Regions from separate parts of the Bacillus sp. GW823-FHT06A11 genome, predicted to be linked through region 4. Evidence: riboswitches for the same ligand, from Rfam matches in the RefSeq annotation. Region 4 holds a riboswitch; each other region holds the start of a gene.
The links. Region 4 has a riboswitch for S-adenosylmethionine ahead of AC1Q8L_RS21765 (methionine ABC transporter ATP-binding protein). Riboswitches for the same ligand answer to the same signal wherever they lie in the genome.
Positions count from the first base shown of each region.

Region 1 (5,576 bases), on a different contig from region 4:
TTCAATAATTAGATAGAAGAAAAACTCTCTATTTAAGTAGTTGATTTGGAAAATATTAAATATATAAGAAAAAAATTAAATTTATTTTTAGGATTTTGTATAGTATACTAAGTGATTTTATAATCGAATATCGAGATTTTAAGTTTTAATTATTGTTTTAATATTTATTATATTCTGGCATAATAGATTTGTACTTTTGGAAAAGACAAAAGTGGTGAGGGGAAATGTTATGTGGGAAGGGATGATTGTTAGATGAATAAAAAGAATTATGTTGAATATGTTGACGTACTACGTGTATTTTCGATGTTTGCGGTAGTGTTTCTTCATACTGCTGCAGGAAGTTTACGGGGGAATATCGGTTCGGGTACTTGGCATATAACGAATGCACTGACAACTGTATTTAGTACGAGTGTACCTATCTTCTTTATGATTTCTGGTGCGATGTTAATGAGGAGTAGTAAAACGGAATCACTTAAAATAACTTATACAGAACGTTTGCCAAAATTAATTGTGCCATTTATTATATGGTCAACTATTGCTGTGTTATACTTTACGCCAAGGCCGATACAAATAACAAATGTTATTAAGAGTATTTTATACATGCCGAATCAAGCAGCGACAGTACATCTTTGGTTTATGTATGCCATTATTCCTTTGTATATTCTTTCTCCTCTTTTGAAGAAAATGGTAGATGCTTTAAGTAAAGAGCTTATAAAGTACATGTTAATTCTTTGGTTTATAGTAAGTTCGCTATTGCCAACAATTGCAGTACTAGTTCCAAATGAATTAAAACCAATATTTACGTTGTATCCTAATTTTGATATGAACTTTTTAGGCGGATATATAGGGTATTTCCTCATAGGTTATTATTTAATGACATATGAGAAGAAGGTATCCAAAAGGTTGTTACTATCCATAATCGTTATAGATACATTTTTAATTATATTGGGTACTTGGTATGCAACGGTTAAAATAGGGGAATACTCTGAGGATTTTAAGGCATACGTTAGAGTATTCGAAGTAATGCTTTCAGGTTCAATCTTCTTATTAGTAAAAGAGTATTTTAGAAATTACTCAATGAATCCGTTTATGTTTAAGTGGATACAAATTTTATCTGCTTTTTCATTTGGTGTGTATTTAATGCATAATTTAGTAGTTGTATATATTGGGAATAGATTGAATATTTGGCCAGCGCAATCAATTTGGATGTTATTAGTTGCTTTCATAATAATTACAGTTATAACAATGATAGCAATTATAATTTTTGCAAGTATAAAAATCACATGTTATCCATTAACAGGAATGAGTTTTAAGGAAGCTTCTCGTACATGTAATATTCAATTTTTATGGGGAAATTGGACTCAATCAAAAGATATTAAAAATGATAATGTATCAATGTAAATAATTAGTGAGGTTTTTATAAGTAGAATATGAATTCCTCAAAATAGGGCATGAATAGATGGTAAATATAATATAGTCGAAAAAAATCCTTTTGAATTTTCAAAAGGATTTTTTTCTTTGGACAAACTCTTTTTTGCTAAGTATTTCCGCATATATATTATTCAAACTTGCTAAAATTGTATTATGAATATAAACAGCTGGTATAGTAGCGTTCTTAAAAGAAAGGTCTTTTGTAGCACAAGCATCATGTATAACGGTACATTGAAAGCCAAAATCGAATGCAGCCCTTACTGTAGCATCAATACACATATGAGTCATCATCCCGCATACGACGACATGTTCAATGTCTAAACGCTGTAATTGCTCTAGAAGATTAGTTTCTCGGAAGCTATTTGGATAATGTTTGACTATAACGGTTTCTTCTCTAAGTGGACGTACGCTTTCGTGAATATGTACACCTTCTGTATTAGGTAGGAAAAAAGTAGCGTCATCTTTTATAGCTACGTGCTGGATATGAAAAATAGGTTCGCTGTTTGTTCTAAAGTGTTGTAATAACTGATTAGCATATTCGCTTGCTTCTACTGGATTACGCAATTCCATCTTTCCATTTGGAAAATAATCGTTTTGAATATCGACGAGTAAAAGAGCTGTTTTCATATATTTATCTGCCTCCGAGTTTCATATTCAAATAAATTTATTCAATTTGTAGAGAGGATTCTCCTGTTTAAAAATATGAGGAAGAAGAATTTTAAATAACCTTGAAAGTTACTATTTTCTCATGAATTTTCATCTGAAAATTTTAATAAAGGAATAATTAATATTTTTCTAAAAAATGTATTGACTCTTATTATTCTGAGTTCTATAATGAGAATTAATTAAATGACAATTAAATCGATACATTCTTATCCAGAGAGGTGGAGGGACTGGCCCTACGATACCTCAGCAACGGGTTTTTTAATACCGTGCTAACTCCAGCAAGCCATATAAAGGCTTGGAAGATGAGAAGATGTGAACGAGTACATATAAGTGCTCTCCTTCTTATCTTTATGGTTGATAAGAAGGAGAGCACTTTTTATTTTACCTCGAAAGCTCTACTTCAAGTTTTTACAGCATATAGGAGGGGAAAAATGATTTCTTTTAACAATGTAAGTAAAGTGTATGAATCAGCTGGGCAATCTGTTCATGCGGTGGAGGATGTAACATTATCAGTTGAGAAAGGCGAAATTTTTGGCATTATCGGTTTTAGTGGCGCTGGAAAGAGTACATTATTACGCTTAGTAAATATGTTAGAGAGACCAACGTCAGGAACGATTGCAATAGATGATAAAGATATTACATCATTATCGACGAAAGAATTACGCAAACTAAGACAAAGAATCGGAATGATTTTTCAAAGCTTTAATTTATTTAATTCAAGAACAGTGTTTGGGAATATTGCTTATCCATTAAAGTTAGCGAAATTGCCAAAGAACGAGATAAAGGAACGAGTGAATGAACTGCTGAAGTTTGTAGGGTTAGAAGATAAAGCAAACTATTATCCAGAACAGCTATCAGGGGGACAAAAGCAACGTGTTGGTATTGCTAGAGCACTTGCGACATCGCCAGATATTCTTATATGTGATGAGGCAACATCAGCCTTAGATCCAGAAACGACGACAGAAATTCTAAACTTATTAAAGAAAGTAAATCGAGAATACAATTTAACAATTCTTCTTATTACACATGAAATGCATGTTGTGAAAGAAATTTGTCACCGTGTAGCTGTAATGGAGAAGGGAAAAGTTATTGAAGAAGGAAAACTGTTCGATGTTTTCACGCAACCAAAAACAAAGACGACTCAAAACTTTGTACGTTCTGTTATTAATGATCATTTACCAGAAAGTGTTCTAGCGAAAATTCAAAATGGTGGTCAAATTTATCGTCTAACATTTACTGGTGAGGAGACAGGGCAGCCGGTACTATCATATATCGCAAAAAACTATAACGTCGATGTAAATGTACTGTACGGAAATATTATTGAACTTCAAAATGTGCTATTTGGAAATCTGCTTGTAGAATTGCAAGGTGAGCAGAGGGAAATTCAAAAAGCATTACAACATCTAAGACTGCAAGTGCAGCTGAAGGAGGTAGAAGCTCATGCGAGTTGATTGGAGTATATTTTGGCCGCGCATACTAGATGCGACGGGGGATACCCTCTTAATGGTAATTGTAACCCTTATATTCGCTACAATTCTTGGTATACCGCTAGGTTTACTTTTATATGTAACGAGAAAAGGAAACTTTTTAGAAAATAAATGGGTCTTTTCTATTCTTAACATCATAATTAATACAATTCGTCCGGTACCATTCATTATCTTTTTAGTAGCGTTAAGTCCACTAACGAGAAGTGTTATCGGAACGACGATTGGAACAGCAGCAGCAATTTTCCCGATGACGTTAGTCGCATCAATTGGTATTGCTAGAATGGTTGAAACAAATCTTGTTTCCGTTCCGAAAGGAGTAATTGAGGCAGCGCAAGCAATGGGCGCCTCGCCAATTAGAATCGTTTTTGAAATCCTTGTACCAGAAGCGTTAGCACCATTAATCTTAGGTATCACATTTATGACAGTTGGTTTAATTGAATTTTCTGCAGTTGCTGGGCTTGTCGGTGGTGGCGGTCTTGGTGACTTGGCAATGACATATGGTTATCAACGTTTTGATACATCAGTTATGTTTGTAACGGTTGTTTTACTTATTATTCTCGTACAGATAGCTCAAAATTTAGGAAACTACTTTGCGAAAGTCTTGTTACGTAGATCATAAAAAGGAAGAGAGGAAAAGAAAATGAAGAAAATTTTAGCATTTGCATTATCAGCGATTGTAGGAGTCTCAGCATTAAGTGGCTGCTCAAGTGGAGACACGGGTGCAGGAGCGAAAGAAAAAGTAGTTCGCGTCGGTGTAACTGGAACGGATGGAGACGCTTGGGAAATTTTGAAGAAAAAAGCTGAAAAAGAAGGGATTAAGATTAAACTGGTGGAGTTCTCTGATTATACAACTCCAAATAAAGCTTTAGCTGATGGAGATATTGAATTAAACTCATTTCAGCATATTGCTTTCTTAGAGCAATTTAAAAAAGAGCATAAGTTAGATATTACAGCTGTTGGTACAACACAAATTGCGCCAATGGGTTTATACTCTGAAAAATATAAGAAGGCAAATGAAATTCCAGATGGTTCAGAAATTGCAATTCCAAACGATCCAACGAACCAAGCACGTGCATTAAAACTTCTTGATGCAGCTGGATTATTAAAGCTGAAAAAGGATTTTGGTCTATTTGGAGATCCAAGCGGCATTGCTGAAAATCCGAAGAAGTTAAAAATCACGCCGGTTATCGCACAGCAAACACCTCGTGTGTTAAAAGATGTAGCAGCATCAGTTATTAATAACGGTGTTGCTGGTCAAGCTGGATTAGATCCAGCGAAGGATCCTATTTTCTTAGAAGATCCAAAGAATGAAAATGCGAAGCCTTATATTAATATTTTCGCAGCTCGTACGAAAGATAAAGATGATCCAACACTGAAAAAAGTAATTGAATTATACCATTCAAAAGAAGTAACAGATGCAATTAAGAAAGAAACAAATGATGGTTCAATTTCAGTAGATCTTTCACTTGAGGAGCTTGAAAAAATCGTGAAATAATCATTGGGTTTAATGGACTAACAGAAGGAACCCCTCCGCTGTTAGTTCGTTCAACATATAATCTACTTAACAAACAAACCCTAATTCTGTACCTTCCAATTTTGTATAACATAGAATCCCATGTTTGTTAAGTAGAGTAATGGACCAGGAGTTTTTCTGGTCTTTTTTTATGAATGAAAGTAGCTAGCGAACAGTAAGGTAATCTGAAAAACCAATTGTTTAGATTGTTTTTTCAGATTAGGCAGAAAACTTTCTTTGAAATAGTATTCTTTTATGATAGATTTATAAATATAAAACTAGAATTTACATAAAAATCCATCATGGTAAATATACTTATCTATAATGGGTATACAGCTAACGAGGGGGAGAACGATGAGAAGACGTAATACGCAAGCGTTCACGTTTTTAGCATGGACTTCATTTGTTTGTGCGCTTTCAGGTATGCTAATTGGGATTTATACGTTAGATGAAACGCTTAGTGTAAAAGGATACTATTT
Region 1 is NZ_JBXAHS010000007.1:27,387-32,962, forward strand. It holds gene AC1Q8L_RS24980 (acyltransferase) at 253-1,401, shown strand; gene AC1Q8L_RS24985 (cysteine hydrolase family protein) at 1,501-2,058, opposite strand; SAM riboswitch class I at 2,301-2,406, shown strand; gene AC1Q8L_RS24990 (methionine ABC transporter ATP-binding protein) at 2,529-3,548, shown strand; gene AC1Q8L_RS24995 (methionine ABC transporter permease) at 3,538-4,203, shown strand; gene AC1Q8L_RS25000 (MetQ/NlpA family ABC transporter substrate-binding protein) at 4,225-5,079, shown strand; gene AC1Q8L_RS25005 (YiaA/YiaB family inner membrane protein) at 5,452-5,576, shown strand, end outside.
Region 1: linked by a shared signal. The riboswitch ahead of AC1Q8L_RS24990 (methionine ABC transporter ATP-binding protein) and the one ahead of AC1Q8L_RS21765 (methionine ABC transporter ATP-binding protein) in region 4 are both predicted to bind S-adenosylmethionine.

Region 2 (5,576 bases), on a different contig from region 4:
ATGCGATTAATCGTATGCTTTTTACATTCCCCTCCAAAAATCATGCATAATAAAAAAGTACAAAATAACGAGAACGGCCGTCCCGCATAAGGTAATGCGCCGATATATACTCTTCTCTCCTTCCCTCGCTTTCACAAACGCCCAAATAAATCCGAAGAACAATATTAAATCAACATATGGAACATAAAAAGAAAAGACGAGAAACGCATATAAATACACGATAAATAAACAGGTCGTTACTAAGAAAACTTTAAACGCAAATTCACTTTTCATAATATAACCGCCCCCTATCTGTACTGTATTATATTCAGCAAAATATAATAGTTGCAGTTAAACTCCAAGTATAAATAAGCTACCGTCTATAAAACGGTAGCCATTACGGAACATTGTATTTCCGTTTATATATATTACTTAAAATTGAAGAAGGAATTTGCTCGTAACGAATTTTCTCTCCTGTTTCATCTATAATATACAAATTGTTTCCTATATAATATATTCCATCTTTTCGTTTTGAGTACACTGGATATCTTTCATTTGGCAATACCGTTTTCACTTTTGTTAACTGTCCATTTGGTTCTTGCCAATATATATCCGCGCGGTCTACTAGCGTAAGTACTCCAATTTGTTCTTCTTCTATTTTCCGACTATTCCAGCTCACAACGCGATAACCAAGCTTATTCGCTTCATATTCGGGGCTCGTATGAAAACGAGAAATGATTACTTTTGTTTGTAATTGTACTCTGTCATATAACCATTGTATATCCCTGTCATGCATGCGAATACAACCATTTGATTCCCTACTTCCAATCGTCCATTCCCGATTTGTCCCGTGAATCGCATATTCATTCTTATCTAGTCCAAGCCACCTCGTACCGAGAGGATTATTCGGTGCACCCCCAGGTATTTTTTTTCGATGGTATTCTTTATTTTTAAATTTAGTTATAATACAAAAGTTACCTTCAGGCGTAGGTGTACGATCTCTTCCAGTCGTTACTGGAAATGTTTTTGTATAATTTCCATTCTCAAAAAAAGACAACTGATTTGTCGTAAGATTCACTAATATTAAATGATCTGTATTAGCAAAAGCACTAACCGGTAGGATGAAAAATAATAGTATGACGAAACATAACTTTTTCAGCTATATCCCCCCTAGCGCTCACTATAATAAGTGGAATTAACATTACTTTGCTCTTATAAATGAAAACTATCCATTTACAATAACGCCCCCATTTACATGTATCATTTGTCCAGTAACATAAGATGAATCGCCAGACGCTAAGTATACGTATGCCGGCGCTAATTCATATGGTTGACCAGGTCTTTGCATAGGGACATTGCTCCCAAACTGAGAGACTTTCTTCTCATCAAAGCTCGATGGAATAAGTGGTGTCCAAATCGGTCCTGGTGCAACACCATTTACACGAATCCCTTTTTGCACTAACGATTGTGAAAGTGATCTTGTAAAAGCTACGATTGCTCCTTTCGTTGCGGAATAATCAATTAAAGTTTCATTTCCTTCGTATGCAACGATAGACGCGGTATTTATAATGACATCCCCTTGCTTTAAATGAGAAAGTGCGGCTTTCGCAACGTGAAAATAAGAAAAAATATTAATACGAAAAGTCTTTTCTAGCTGTTCTGCTGTAATATACTCTAGTCCTTGCTGCGGATATTGCTGCGCGACATTATTTACTAAAACCTGTAAACTACCTAGCTGCTGGACGGTCTCTTGAACAACATCTTTACAATGCTGTTCATCACTTAAATCACCCGGCAACAATACACACTTTACACCTTCTTTCTCAACATATTGCTTCGTCTCATTAGCATCTTCTTCCTCATCTAAATAAGCAATCGCAACATTTGCTCCCTCTTTTGCAAAAGCGATGGAAACTGCGCGTCCAATTCCGCTATCTCCTCCCGTAATTAACACATTCTTTCCTTTTAACTTTTCACTTCCTTTATAATTTGGATCTTCAAACTGCGGAAGTGGATTCATTAATGATTCAATCCCCGGCTGTTTATTTTGATGTTGCGCTGGCATTGTTACAAAGTTTTTTTGCTGTGGCATAGACTACTTTCAACTCCTTTTTCTTAGCATGTGCACAATAAAAAGCTGAAATTCACACATTGGTTTACGATTAATATTCGAATTTAAGACACAAAATATGAATTGTTATAAACTTTTTATGCAAAACTATTGCAAAATAGTTAAAAAACGAATATTATATATAACTGTTGTGAAAATTATTCGTAAACAGAAAGGATGTTTATATGTTTAACCTTTCAAAACATAAAACTTCTATTAAAACTGAAATTATGGCAGGTATTATTACCTTCTTAACAATGGCATATATCATTGTCGTAAACCCTGTTATCCTTGGAGATGCAGGTGTTCCATTTGAACAAGCATTTACAGCAACAATTATTGCTGCTGTTGTCGGAACATTATTTATGGCAATCTTTACAAACTTACCAATCGCAATCGCGCCAGGTATGGGATTAAATGCTTACTTCTCTTACTCTGTTGTAAAAGCACATGAAGGCATGACTTTCGCAATTGCATTCTCTGCTGTATTCGTAGCAGGTATGATTTTAATTTTGCTATCATTTACATCTTTCCGTACAAAATTAATGGAAGCAATTCCTGAAAACTTAAAACATGCAATTACTGCTGGTATCGGTCTTTTCATCGCCTTTATCGGTTTACGTTTAACAGGTATCGTTACAAAAAATGATGCAAACTTAGTTGGACTTGGTGATCTTCACTCTGCTCCAGTTCTACTGGCACTAGCTGGACTTGGAATTACTATTGTTCTTATGTCTTTAAATGTAAATGGCGCACTATTTATCGGTATGCTCTTAACTGGTATTATCGCTTTCTTCACAGGACAGTTAACATTCTCAAACGGTGTTACATCAATGCCTGGATTACCAGAAGGAATTATCGTTTCAAATCCAATTACTGCTGTATCTGACGTAATTAACTACGGATTATATGGCGTTGTATTCTCATTCTTCCTTGTTACACTATTCGATACAACAGGTACATTACTTGGCGTTGCACAACAAGGTGGATTTATGAAAGACGGAAAGCTTCCAAAAGCAGGACGAGCTCTTCTATCTGACTCATTCTCAGCAACTATTGGTTCTATGTTCGGAACAACACCATCAACAGCTTACATTGAATCATCTGCTGGTGTTGCAGCTGGTGGTCGTACTGGTTTAACAACTGTTACAGTAGCTGTTCTATTCGCACTAACAGCATTCTTCGGCCCATTAGTAAGTGCTGTTTCTGGTGTATCAGCTATTACTGCACCATCATTAATTATCGTTGGTAGTCTTATGATGGGTTCAGTTCGCCACATCGATTGGGACGCATTTGATGAAGCATTCCCAGCATTTTTAGTAATCTTAAGCATGCCACTTACATCAAGTATCGCAACAGGTATCGCACTTGGATTTATTTCATACCCACTTATGAAAGTAGCAAAAGGTAAATTCCGTGCTGTTCACCCACTTGTATATGTATTTGGAATTTTGTTTGCTTATCAATTGATATTCTTACCACATTAAAATCCCTCTTCCTGAGGGATTTTTTTATAAATACTGTTTGACAACAACATTTGTTTGTGGAATAATTCAAAATAGTTAAATATTCGATGTCTTATCAAGAGCAGGTGGAGGGATGAGCCCTACGAAGCCCGGCAACCGACCCATTTACGGGCACGGTGCTAATTCTTACAACACATTGTGTTGAAAGATAAGAGTAATATGATAAGGCGTCTTTTCTATATGAAAAGGCGTTTTTTATTTTCACTCCCTCCTCTCTCTTCTTAGTTTAGGAGGGATTTTTTTATGAAAAAATTATGTTCCATCGTACTTATTTTTCTCTTATTTACATTAGCGGCTTGTACAAATGAACAAGATGCTATCTCTTCACAAAAGCAACAAACTGTGAGAAAGGCGACTACAACGGTAGAAAATCAATTACATACAGAAATTCCAAGCCAAATGAAGAAGCCATTAAAAATCGCATTAATTATGCAAATGTCCATCGGAACTTTTTCCTCTCAATATATTGAGGGTGTCAAAAAACAAGTTGAGCTATTTGGCGGCAGTGTACAAGTCTACAATTCTGATAACGATTTAGCAAAAATGGCTGCAAATTTAGATACTGCTATTAATTCAAAAGTGGATGGTATTTTAATTGATCATGGCCGTTCTGAAGCACTAAAACCTGGAGTAGAAAAAGCGTTACAGGCGAACATTCCCGTAGTTGCGTTCGATAACGATCTACGCTTGCCAGGTGTGACAATTATTGATCAAGATGACTATAGTCTTGCATGGAAATCATTAAAAACGTTAGCGGAAGATTTGAATGGACAAGGAAATATCGCAGTTGTATGGGTCGGCGGATTTGCTCCAATGGAACGTCGCAATGTTATCATTGATGCTTTTTATAAACGGTATCCAAATATAAAAGAAGTTGCAAGATTCGGTACTGCTAGTAATAACACACCGCTCGATACACAAACACAAGTAGAAGCTTTACTAAAGAAATATCCGAAAAAAGGCGATTTACAAGCTATTTTCGCTTCGTGGGATGAGTTTGCTAAAGGGGCTGTTAAAGCACTTGAACAAGCTGGTCGTACAGATATAAAAGTATATGGCATTGACTTAAGTAATGAGGATTTACAACTCATGCAAAAAGAAAACTCACCTTGGACTGCTACAGCTGCAACTGATCCAGCTGAAGTAGGTAAGGTTCAAGTACGATTTTTATACAAAAAAATTGCTGGTGAACAAACGCCAGATATTTATTCACTAGAACCTTATTTAGTAAAGAAAAATAGTTTACCAAAAGAAAATATAACAATGGATCAGTTATCAAAATATATAAACGGTTGGGGAGACTCAAAAGATGCATATTCCCCTTGGATGAAAAAATTAGAGAAGGAGAAAAAATGATGACGTTCTCTCTTCAAAACATTACACATTCTTATCATGTCGCTACACCTGTTCTAGAAGATGTTTCTATTCATATTCAAAAAGGAAAAGTACACGCTTTACTAGGCATGAACGGTGCGGGAAAAAGTACTTTACTAAAAATAGCAACTGGTGAAATTCAACCAGTTGTTGGCGATATAAAAATTGATACTCAGTCTGTTTCCTTTACTTCACCGCGCGATGCAAAAAAGCATGGCATTTCTTTCGTAACACAAGAAGTAGATCACGGACTTATTCCCGGATTATCTGTATTAGAAAATGTACTAATCGATCATTTAGCAATGCAAAATAAAGTACTATTTTCAAAGTCCAAATTAATCGCACTTGCTAAACAACATTTGCAAACTGTACAGGTAAATTTAAATGTTTCGGAAGATGTTTCAAACTGTTCATTACATGAAAAACAATTACTTCTTATCGCAAGAGCTTTATCTAACAATACAAATTACCTTTTATTAGATGAACCTACTTCTTCTCTTGGACCAAAAGAAGTTGAAACCTTTGGGAAACTATTAAAAGATTTAACATCAAAAGGAATTGGCATCCTTTTAGTTTCTCATCGTTTA
Region 2 is NZ_JBXAHS010000001.1:1,640,118-1,645,693, forward strand. It holds gene AC1Q8L_RS08290 (hypothetical protein) at 22-273, opposite strand; gene AC1Q8L_RS08295 (L,D-transpeptidase) at 377-1,138, opposite strand; gene AC1Q8L_RS08300 (SDR family oxidoreductase) at 1,205-2,071, opposite strand; gene AC1Q8L_RS08305 (NCS2 family permease) at 2,275-3,576, shown strand; SAM riboswitch class I at 3,665-3,770, shown strand; gene AC1Q8L_RS08310 (sugar ABC transporter substrate-binding protein) at 3,859-4,971, shown strand; gene AC1Q8L_RS08315 (sugar ABC transporter ATP-binding protein) at 4,968-5,576, shown strand, end outside.
Region 2: linked by a shared signal. The riboswitch ahead of AC1Q8L_RS08310 (sugar ABC transporter substrate-binding protein) and the one ahead of AC1Q8L_RS21765 (methionine ABC transporter ATP-binding protein) in region 4 are both predicted to bind S-adenosylmethionine.

Region 3 (5,576 bases), on a different contig from region 4:
CGCGAAATGGTTTCAAAAAGGTATATGTATTACAGTTGATTACGGATACACAAAAGAAGAATGGATGCATCCAGCACATCGTGAAGGAAGTTTGCGAGGTTATTATCAGCATAAGCTAATACGTAACCCACTAGCGCATCCAGGTGAAATGGATCTTACTACTCATATTCATTGGGACGAGCTAAAGGAGATGTTTAGTATGCAAGGAATGAGTGCGGTATGGCATAAGAAACAATCTGAGTTCTTGTTAGCTGCAGGGATATTAGAACAGCTTACGAGCCATCAAGATATGAATCCTTTTTCTGAAACGCAAAAACAAAATCGAGCAGTTCGTTCTATGATTTTGAATGGAGGAGTAGGGAGTGCGTTTGATGTTGTTATACATACAAAAGATATGCAACATTTACATTTGGAGCGGTATGTAACAATATAAAAAACAAGACACAGTATATACTGTGTCTTGTTTTTTAATACGACTTATGTAGTATTATATATTTCCTCTCATGATATATATTTATATTAAAGATATGAGATAAAAAATATAGAATACGTTCTTTTTCTTCGATTATTAGTCCCTAACCTAATAATACGCGAACGAGTTGAATTATTGTTTCGTTCTCTACTTTGTAATAAATTTCTAATCCTTTTCTTTCACTAGAAACGATTTTAGCGCTTTTTAATTTTGCTAAATGCTGTGAAATTGTAGATTGTGGCATGTTTAAGCCAGTGTACATTGTAGAAACGTTGCTTGGACCGCGCTCAATTAATCCTTTTACGATACATAAACGAACAGGATGAGCCAGCACTTTTAATAATTCTGCATTACTTTCATATAGTTCTAATTCTTTTTGAAAGGTTTCTAACATGTTCTTTTCCACCTCCGTGTGAGCTATTATACCATACTATACATACCAAAAATTTAAAGAAAAGAAAATAGTTGTTGCAGAAAAAAAGTCCTAAAGTAAAGAAATTGTAAGAAAAGAGACCATGATGTAAATAAAATAGGTAAATTAGCACGTTTTTGTAAAATGACATTTTTGGGTGAAAATTTCGATGCGTTTTAAAAATTGAAAGATATAGATATATTTGTAACACAATTTTATCATGATTTTCTTATTCTTTCAAATGAATATACGAAATTTTTAAAATAATATGACAAAGGAATTATAATGATATATATAGAATATAAAACAGGTTAAAAGAAAAGAAGCTGAATGTAATTCGCTTCTTTATGGTGATAATGAAATATTTGATTACGGCTGATAAATCTTAGGATAATCAAGTCATTAGTCATTTATTCTAAAATTCATCTTTTAGCAACGTTAAAAATCTGTGATTCCATATGTTCTCGTAAAAATCAATTGTCTCTTTTGCGGACATAAAAGGATTATTCAACGTAGAGGTTGTTTTCTGTACCATAAAGTTTTCGTATCCCAGTCCGTGGGCAAACTTAATCGTAGCATCCATACAGTACTCTGTTTGGGCGCCACAAAATTCAATGCAATTTACAGATAATTGATCTAAAATTTCTTTTAAGTTTGTTTTATAAAATGAATTTGCATGTGTTTTTCTTACAAAAAAATCTTGTTCTTGAACATCTAGATCGGTATGAATAGCCCAAAGTTCTTTCTCGGGTACTAAATCATCATCACAATGTTGAACAAAAAGGATTGGTTTATTTAATTTTCTGTATGAATAAATTCTTTTATTTACTTTTGTTAGTAAGTTCTGTAAATCAAATAAATGCTCCTCGCTATAACATACGCCATTTTGTAAATCGATAACGATTAAAATATCTGAACAAGTATCCATTATTTTTACCTCTTTTTATTTCTTAATATATCAATTAATCCATTATTTAGAAATAGATGATATACTTTTATTTTTTTATGGACTATAAGAAAAGAAGAAATTCAAATGAATATAACTAAAACGCAGAAAAAGAAGATATGAAAACCTAATCTCATATCTTCTTTTTCTCTATGCATTTACAGGTTCTTCTACATAAGAAAGGGCATTTTCAAAATCGGATATTAAATCGTTAACATTTTCAAGACCGACTGATAACCGAAGTAATGAATTAGAGATTCCTCTTTCATCACGAGCTTCTTGCGACAGTGCTGCATGTGACATTTTTGCTGGATAAGAAAGAATTGACTCTACAGCTCCTAAACTAACTGCAAAAACAGGTAATTTTACTTTTGATAAAAATTGGCGGAGTGCATCTTCTGACTGCAAAGTAAACGATAAGACCGCTCCAGCTGATGTTGCTTGAGATTGTTGAATATCAAATCCGAGATGTGTTTGTAATCCCGGATAATAGACATTTTGTACTTTAGCGTGCTCTTGTAAATAATGTGCGATTTTATTGGCATTTTTAGCTGAATGCTCGAGGCGTACGTGCAATGTTTTTAGACCGCGAAGTACGAGAGAACAATCTTGAGGTCCTAAAATAGCACCGAATGCATTTTGTAAAAATCCAAGCTTTTGAGCGAGTTCGGCATCTTTTACTACTGCTAATCCGGCAGTAACATCACTATGACCAGCAATAAATTTTGTAGCACTATGAAGAACGACATCAGCTCCAAGTTCAAGTGGTTTTTGGAATAGTGGTGTCAAAAATGTATTATCAACAAAAGTAAGAGCGCCAATAGATTTTGCGAGTTTAGAAACCTCGCGAATATCTGTCACTTTTAAAAGTGGGTTAGAAGGTGTTTCTACATAAAAGAGCTTTGTATTTGGTTTCATGTTTTGTTTTATTTCTTCTAAATTGGTCATATCAACAAATGTATGTGAAACACCGTAACGGGAGAGTACCTCAGTTATCACTCGGTAAGTGCCTCCGTATACATCTTCTGAAATGAGTACGTGATCACCTTGTGAAAGAAGGAGGAATGCAGTGGAAATCGCTGCAATGCCTGATGCAAAGGCGAATCCCTTTGTTCCACCTTCTAATAAAGCAATGATATCTTCAAGAGCTTCACGAGTTGGATTTCCTGACCTGCTATAGTCATATTTTCCGAACGTATCTACATCAAACTGGTGAAAAGTTGATGTGTTATAGATAGGAACGTTCACAGCTCCTGTTTGCGAGTCATGTTTATATTGGTTGTGTAGTAAGAGTGTATCTATAGAATAACTCATATTCTTACACCTTCTTTTACAAGTTTAATGGCTTGCTTTAAGTCTTGAATTAAATCGTTACTATTTTCAATGCCAACGGAGAATCGAAGAAGACGATTACATACACCGTTTGCTGTTCTAATTTCTTCAGGAATATCAGCATGTGTTTGCGTTGCTGGATAAGTCATTAAACTTTCTACACCACCAAGACTTTCGGCAAATGTAATTAAGGATAAAGATTGTAAGAATGGATTAATCCAAGCTTCATCTTTAAGGCGAAATGAAATCATGCCGCCTCTTCCAGGATAAAATACATCTGTCACCCCGTCTTCATCATTTAAATATGCAACAACTGCTTTCGCATTTTCTTCATGCTGTCTCATGCGAAGCGCTAACGTTTTCATACCGCGAATTAATAACCATGAGTCAAATGGGCTTAAAACTGCACCTGATGCATTATGATAATGAGCGATTTCTTCACAAAGTTCCTTTCCTTTTGCAATGACAAGTCCGCTTAGTACATCGTTATGTCCCCCTAAATATTTCGTTGCGCTGTGAAGTACAATGTCAGCACCTTCTGTTAATGGTTGCTGTATATAAGGTGTGTAGAATGTGTTGTCTACAATAAGAAGTAGTCCGTGCCTTTTCGCTACAGTTGCGACAGCAGCAATATCAGTAACTTGCATTAATGGATTAGTTGGAGTTTCTATGAAAATAGCCTTCGTTTCAGTTGTGATAGCTTGCTCAATTTGTTTAATAGACTGTGTATTTACGTATCTACATCGAACATTCCACTTTTTTTCATGTTCAGAAAATAATCGATACGTTCCACCGTATAAATCTTCAGATACAATAAGTTCGTCTCCAGAGCGGAATAGAGAAAGGACGAGGAGAACAGCCGCCATCCCTGAACTACAGGCATAACCTTGTTCGCCATATTCTAAGTCTGCGATTGCCTGTTCTAAAAGACCTCGAGTTGGATTGCCAGTTCGTGAATAGTCAAAGCCAGTAGATTTACCAATTCCTTCATGACGATAAGCGGTTGAGAAATAAACTGGTGGATTAACCGTTCCAGTTGTAGTTTCACTGCGATTGCCGATTTGTGCTAGTTTTGTTTCGATTGTTGACATGTGAAAATTCCTCCTTTTAAATTGAAACATTAAGTGAATATAAAATAAAAAAAGCCTTCTAAGAAGAAGGCTTTCGGTTTGAATAGAGTCTTCTTCTCATCTGTCAAATCTTTCACAATTTGCTGGAATTAGCACCTTATTAACAAAATGTTAATGGTTGCTGAGGCGTCACAGGGCCAGTCCCTCTACCTCTCTAGATAAGAATGTTCGTATGAAATTTTTATTATGTTTTTAACTTTACAACAAAAGATAATTGAATTGCAACTTTATTTTAAATAATTTTTATTTTTCCGCAAGTGTCATTGACTTTTACTTTTGTGCATGCTAAATTTATTAAAAAATTAACAAACATTGTTAAAAGGGGAACGCATTTCCTTTTAGCTACATAAATAAAATAATAAAGACAACTCTTATTGAGAGCGGTGGAGGGAAAGGCCCTGTGAAACCCGGCAACCTTCAAACGAAATGTTTGAAACGGTGCTAATACCTGCAAAACGAATGTTTTGCATAATAAGAGGAGGAACGATTATGTCCCCCTCTTCAAAGTGAAGAGGGGGTTTTTATATTGATAGAAATGAGGGAGATTCGTGAAATTACTAGATTTATTATCAAAAGGAATTGTAATAGGTGATGGTGCGGTTGGGACGTTATTGCATTCACATGGCTTGCAAAGTAGCTTTGAAGAATTGAATGTATCTGATCCAGACTTAATTATATCGATTCATAAACAATATGTAGCTGCTGGAGCAGATGTAATTCAAACGAATACGTATGGAGCAAATGAGGCGAAATTACGTATGTACGGCTTAGAAAATCAAGTTACAGAAATTAATAGAGCGGCAGTAAAACTGGCGAAAGCATCTGTTACAGATAAAAATGCAATTTTAGGAACAATTGGTGGTATGAAACATATCGGAGCCGTTACAACGACTGATATGGAAAGGGAGTTTATGCTACTTGAACAGGCAGGGGCTTTACTAGAAGAACAGGTTGATGGATTACTATTAGAAACTTTTTACGATGAATTTGAATTACTTCATGCTGTTAAAGTATTGCGTAAGCAAACGAACATTCCAATTGTTGCTCAATTAGCGTTACATGAAGCAGGTACGACTCAAAATGGAAATGATGTTAATGAAATATTAAAGCAACTTATAGATTACGGTGCAAATGTTGTTGGATTAAATTGTCAACTAGGGCCGCTTCATATGACGGAGGCTTTCAAAATGATATCGATTCCGCAAAATGGCTATTTATCAGCATACCCAAATGCAGGTCTCCCGAATTATGTGGAGGGACGTTACGTATATGAGGGAAGCCCAG
Region 3 is NZ_JBXAHS010000002.1:531,674-537,249, forward strand. It holds gene AC1Q8L_RS11230 (class I SAM-dependent methyltransferase) at 1-433, shown strand, start outside; gene AC1Q8L_RS11235 (ArsR/SmtB family transcription factor) at 576-866, opposite strand; gene AC1Q8L_RS11240 (cysteine hydrolase family protein) at 1,300-1,812, opposite strand; gene metC (cystathionine beta-lyase) at 1,981-3,144, opposite strand; gene metI (cystathionine gamma-synthase/O-acetylhomoserine thiolyase) at 3,141-4,253, opposite strand; SAM riboswitch class I at 4,347-4,457, opposite strand; SAM riboswitch class I at 4,661-4,770, shown strand; gene AC1Q8L_RS11255 (bifunctional homocysteine S-methyltransferase/methylenetetrahydrofolate reductase) at 4,841-5,576, shown strand, end outside.
Region 3: linked by a shared signal. The riboswitch ahead of metI (cystathionine gamma-synthase/O-acetylhomoserine thiolyase) and the one ahead of AC1Q8L_RS21765 (methionine ABC transporter ATP-binding protein) in region 4 are both predicted to bind S-adenosylmethionine.

Region 4 (5,576 bases):
TATAATATATTCACTAGGGTATATTATAATTATTATAGTTTTTTTGAATGTAAATAGAAGGATATTTATTGTGGGGATAAGGGGGAATGATATTGAAAACTATTAAAAACACATTATTATTTGTTCTATGTTTGGTAGTTCTTAGTGGTTGTTTTACAAGAGAGGGAACGATTGTTGGTGGTAAAGTTCATGGTGCTTCAGATAGTATATCTGGGAAGTATAAAAGTTTCACAGGTTTTGCAACTCAAGATATGGATGTGAAAAAAGGTGAAAGCTGGATATTCTCCTTTGATGATAAAACTAAGCAAGGAACCATAAAAGCTTATGTTTTAGATTCAAATGATAATACAATACTGGAAGTTAATAGTGGAAAAGGCGAAAATAATATTAAAGTGTCTAAAGATGATACATATAAAGTTAAAATTATAACAGAAGAACATGGTGGGGAATTTGAAATATCATGGAAAAAAGAAAAGTAGCTAGTTAATAAGTAGAGGATTATTATTATGTTCTTAGGAGTTGAATGGCTTCCAAAGAGATGGGGAAAAAGGAAAATTTCAGAACAGTTTCTGTAAGCGAAATTTGCTGATGAAGGAAAAGGAATTTTGATTATTACTTATGCTATAGATTTATATGTGAATTATATTCCTTTAAAAGTAAAGAAATATAATTCACTTTAATTTCTATTGAATATAGAAGTGAGTATGCTATGAAAGTCATGTGTATGCATGGCTTTTTCTTTGTAGTAATTTCTTAATCATCATGGAATTCTCTCACTATTACGGCCAAAATCGTTAGTTCCTTTTATCTGTACGCCTTTGTCATGTGAATTGTTTCCAGGTTTTGTGACTATAGGAAGAAACCGATGCAGCCCAAGGGTTAGTAAAGAAAAATAGGGAGTTAATCAAACGTTTGTTTAAGCTGTATGTTCGGTAGGAAGAAACCGATGCAGCTCAAAGGTTAAGAAAGAAAAATGGAGAATTAATCAAACGTTTGTTTAAGCTGTATGTTCGGTAGAAAGAAACTCATGTAGTTCAAAGGCTAACAAAGAAAAATAAGAAATTAATCAAACGCTTGTTTAAGATATATGTTTGGTGCAGAATCTAAAAAAATTTATATATTTATTTTTTTCTTAACAAATGGCGGAAAAATAAGAAAAATTCGCAGGATTATTAAAAATTATCACGAAATAAGTAAAAGTTTAGCGAATAATGGTTTGAAATAATAAAACGTTTTCTATATGATAAAGGTAAAGGTTAGTAAAAAAGTAGGTGAATTTATGACAGTAACATTTTATTCATATCCAAAGTGTGGCACATGTCAAAAGGCAAAGAAATGGTTTGAGGCAAACGATGTAGCATATGAGATGATTCATATTGTTGAAAATCCACCATCAAAAGAAGATTTACGTAATTTACATGAAAAAAGTGAATTACCATTAAAAAAATTCTTTAATACAAGTGGAATGCGTTACCGTGAACTTGGTCTGAAAGATAAGTTGAAAGATGCAAGCGAAGACGAAATGTATGAGCTTTTAGCATCTGATGGCATGTTGATCAAACGTCCAATTGTAACAGATGGAACGAATGTAACACTTGGTTTTAACGAAGAGCAGTTTGAAAGTGTGTGGAAAAAGTACCAATAAGGTATTTTTACATAATTAATACATTCACTGGAGGTACAGTCATGAGCATTCCAAATAATTTACGTTACTCTGAAGAACACGAATGGGTAAAAACTGAAGGTAATGAAGTTGTTATCGGTATCACTCACTTTGCACAAGGTGAGCTAGGCGATATCGTATTCGTTGAACTTCCTGAAGTAGGTGCAACAATCGAAGCTGACGAGCCATTCGGAAGCGTAGAATCTGTTAAAACAGTTTCTGAGCTATACGCACCTGTAAGTGGTAAAGTTGTAGCAGTAAACGAAGAATTAAGTGACCAACCAGAACTTGTTAACGAATCTCCATACGAGGGTGCATGGATGGTTAAAGTTGAACTTTCTGATGCAAGCCAAGTTGAGAAGTTATTAACTGCAGAAAAATATGCAGAAATGACAAACCAAGACTAATTATAGTCGACTAAAGGACAGCCTTTGTGCTGTCCTTTTTTATTTTGTGTAAAATAATGAATGTAGAATCATATACTAATTATCGTGTAGGAGAACGTTTTTTGAAAAAAACTTTTTCGTATAACCTTTATGCAGGTCTAGCCGCTTTTGCTTTTCGTTGTCTAGCTTTTCACGTCTAAGAATTTTCTGCACAAGAAGACAAAAAAGCGTTTTCTGTGCGAAAGAACTTTAGCCAAAAGAACTAAAAAGTTGGGCATTTCACTCCTTTACTTGAGGCGAAAAGAGCCTTGAGTGAAGGAGTTCGGGTACATTCTTGTTCTAAACGAGCCGCTTCCGCTTTTCTTTTGCAAAAATAAACAGGAAACAACATGAAAATAACGAATATACTATATACTAAGTTAAAGGTTGTATAGTATATGGTGATCGGGTGATGACATATGATTTATGTAGAAAAAGTCATTATTGTAGAAGGTACATCAGATAGAAGAAAGATTGAATCTATTATTCGTGAACCGGTGGAAATTGTTTGTACAAATGGTACAATTGGTTTGTCGAAAATGGATGAGCTCGTTGATCAGTTTTTTGATAAGGAAGTGTATGTGCTAGTGGATGCTGATGATGCTGGAGAAAAGTTAAGGAAACAATTTCGAAAAGAATTTCCGCAAGCCGAGCATATCTATATTGATCGCTCGTACCGAGAAGTGGCAACTGCGCCATCTACACACTTAGCAAATGTATTATGGGGAGCCGATATTGACGTTTATACAGAATATTTACGGTAAGGAATGATAGAAGTGATCGATTGGACAGGAGCCGAAGCTACAGCCCTAATAGAGAATGAAGAAAAAACAGTGTTATATGTATATACTCCAATGTGTGGAACATGCCAATTAGCAAAAAAGATGTTAACAGTCGTTGAGATGACAATTGAAGGCCTCAAAATTGGGATGTTAGATTTAAATTATGCTCCGCATTTAGCGAAAGAGTATGGGATTGAAAGTGTACCTTGTTTACTTGTTTTTGAAAATGGGACACTGATGAAGAAGATATACGCATTTCATTCGGTTGAATATTTATATACGGAATTAAAGTAGGCGGCAAAATTTTTGCCGCCTCGACATATTTCTTGGGAAATATGTCGAGATGCAGGGTGGATACAGTATTTGTCGAGCGAAAATAACAGGATTGCTCTTTAGTGAGAGGGAATGGTATGTAATAGAAAGTGATATGAAGGATGTGATTTAGGGTGAGATTATATTCTTTGCTTCAATCATTTGTAAATTACGCTAATGGTCAATATCATTTAGAACCACTTTTAAGACAAGAAGAAAAAACTGTTAATTTCCGCTTTAGAGATGAAAGTTGTTCGTTACAAATTTCAAGAGATTATATAGAGCTGGTACATGAGGAAAGAGGAACGGAACAAATCATTTGCTTAGACGAAAAGGATATAGAACAATTGGTGAATGGAAATGTACGATTGCAAATGTTAATGAATGATGGACGTGTACAATATTCAGGAACGTACCGAACGATGTTATTAGTGGAATCGATGTTTCATATATGTAAACCGATGTCAGTAGGTGCTTAAAATTCTGAAGTTTCATTTTTTGCGAAAATTTCTGTTGACATGGTGAGCGTATATTGATACAATTCAAGTCATAAAATATAGACAATTTCATAAATTTCAAATCAGACGAAAATTGAATCTGATTTCTCTTATCAAGAGAGGTGGAGGGACTGTGCCCTGTGAAGCCCGGCAACCGTCAACTTATGTTGAAATGGTGCCAATTCCTGCAAAGCGAATGCTTTGAGAGATGAGAGAGAGGGATAATGTTGTTATATACGCATATAAACCTTTCTGCTTCTCTAAAGCAGAAAGGTTTTTTTATTGTTTGAATGTGGAGGACATTCAAATAATAAAAGTAATGATAACAGTGGACTACACGCATTAAAAATAAAAAATTGCGGAGTCGACCTAAACAAAAAAGGGGTGAACATCATGATTCTATTAGAGAATGTAAGGAAAATATATAAGGCGAAAAGCGGTGATGTCACTGCTGTAGATAACGCCAATTTAAAAATAGAAAAAGGCGAAATATTTGGTGTTATCGGATATAGCGGCGCTGGGAAAAGTTCTTTAATCAGATTGTTTAATCAGTTAGAGAAACCGACTTCTGGCCAAATTACAATTGCGAATCGTGTCATATCAGCAATTACAGGAAGTGAACTTCGTAAGGCAAGGCAAGAAATCGGAATGATTTTTCAGCACTTTAACTTACTTTGGTCACGAACTGTACGTGAAAATATAGAGTTTCCACTTGAAATTGCAGGTGTTGATAAAACGAAGAGAAGAAAACGTGTTGATGAATTAATTCATCTTGTTGGATTAGAAGGAAGAGGAGACGCGTACCCATCTCAGCTGAGCGGGGGACAAAAACAACGCGTTGGGATTGCAAGAGCATTAGCTAACAACCCACAAGTACTTTTATGTGATGAAGCAACGTCGGCTCTTGATCCAGAAACGACAGATCAAATTTTGGATTTACTATTAGACATTAATAAGCGCCTTGGTTTAACAATTGTACTCATTACACATGAGATGCACGTAATTCGAAAGATTTGTAATCGAGTGGCGGTAATGGAGAGAGGAAAGATTGTGGAAACGGGTCCAGTACTTGATGTATTCCGTAATCCGAAGCAAGATATTACGAAACGATTTGTACAGCAGTTAACAGATTCTGAAGATACAAATGAAACGATTGAAAGTTTAATTGAAAAATATCCAGATGGAAAAGTAATTCGTTTGCAGTTTATTGGTGAGGCTGTAGAAAGACCAGTCCTTCAACGATTGATGCAACGCAGTGATATAGAAGTTAGCATTTTGCAAGGAAATATCGCACAAACGAATAACGGTTCTTACGGTAGTTTAGTTGTTCATTTAAATGGTGAGGAAACAGCGATCCAGCAAGCGATAGAAGGAATTCATCAAGATCAAGTAGAGCTGGAGGTGATTGCACATGGATAAGTTACTCGCAAATGTTGATTGGAATCAAATGTTAGAAGCAACTGGTGAAACGTTATATATGACGGCAATCGCAGCTCTTGCGACATTTGTTTTAGGATTAATTTTAGGATTGTTACTCTTCATGACAGCGAAAGATAATTTATGGGAAAACAAATCAATTAATACGGTGATTGGAGCATTCGTAAATATATTCCGTTCTATACCGTTCATCATTTTAATTATTTTATTAATCCCATTCACAAAGATTCTTCTTGGAACAATTCTTGGAGCAAGTGCAGCGCTGCCAGCTTTAATTATTGGGGCGGCACCATTCTACGCGAGAATGGTTGAAATCGCACTTCGCGAAATTGATAAAGGTGTAATTGAAGCTTCCAAAGCAATGGGAGCAAAAACAAGCACAATTATTTTAAAAGTATTGATTCCAGAATCGTTACCAGCATTAGTATCTGGTATTACGGTTACGACAATTGCTTTAGTA
Region 4 is NZ_JBXAHS010000004.1:496,669-502,244, forward strand. It holds gene AC1Q8L_RS21735 (hypothetical protein) at 87-479, shown strand; gene AC1Q8L_RS21740 (arsenate reductase family protein) at 1,280-1,645, shown strand; gene gcvH (glycine cleavage system protein GcvH) at 1,687-2,070, shown strand; gene AC1Q8L_RS21750 (toprim domain-containing protein) at 2,508-2,852, shown strand; gene AC1Q8L_RS21755 (thioredoxin family protein) at 2,856-3,164, shown strand; gene AC1Q8L_RS21760 (hypothetical protein) at 3,317-3,661, shown strand; SAM riboswitch class I at 3,787-3,894, shown strand; gene AC1Q8L_RS21765 (methionine ABC transporter ATP-binding protein) at 4,073-5,098, shown strand; gene AC1Q8L_RS21770 (methionine ABC transporter permease) at 5,091-5,576, shown strand, end outside.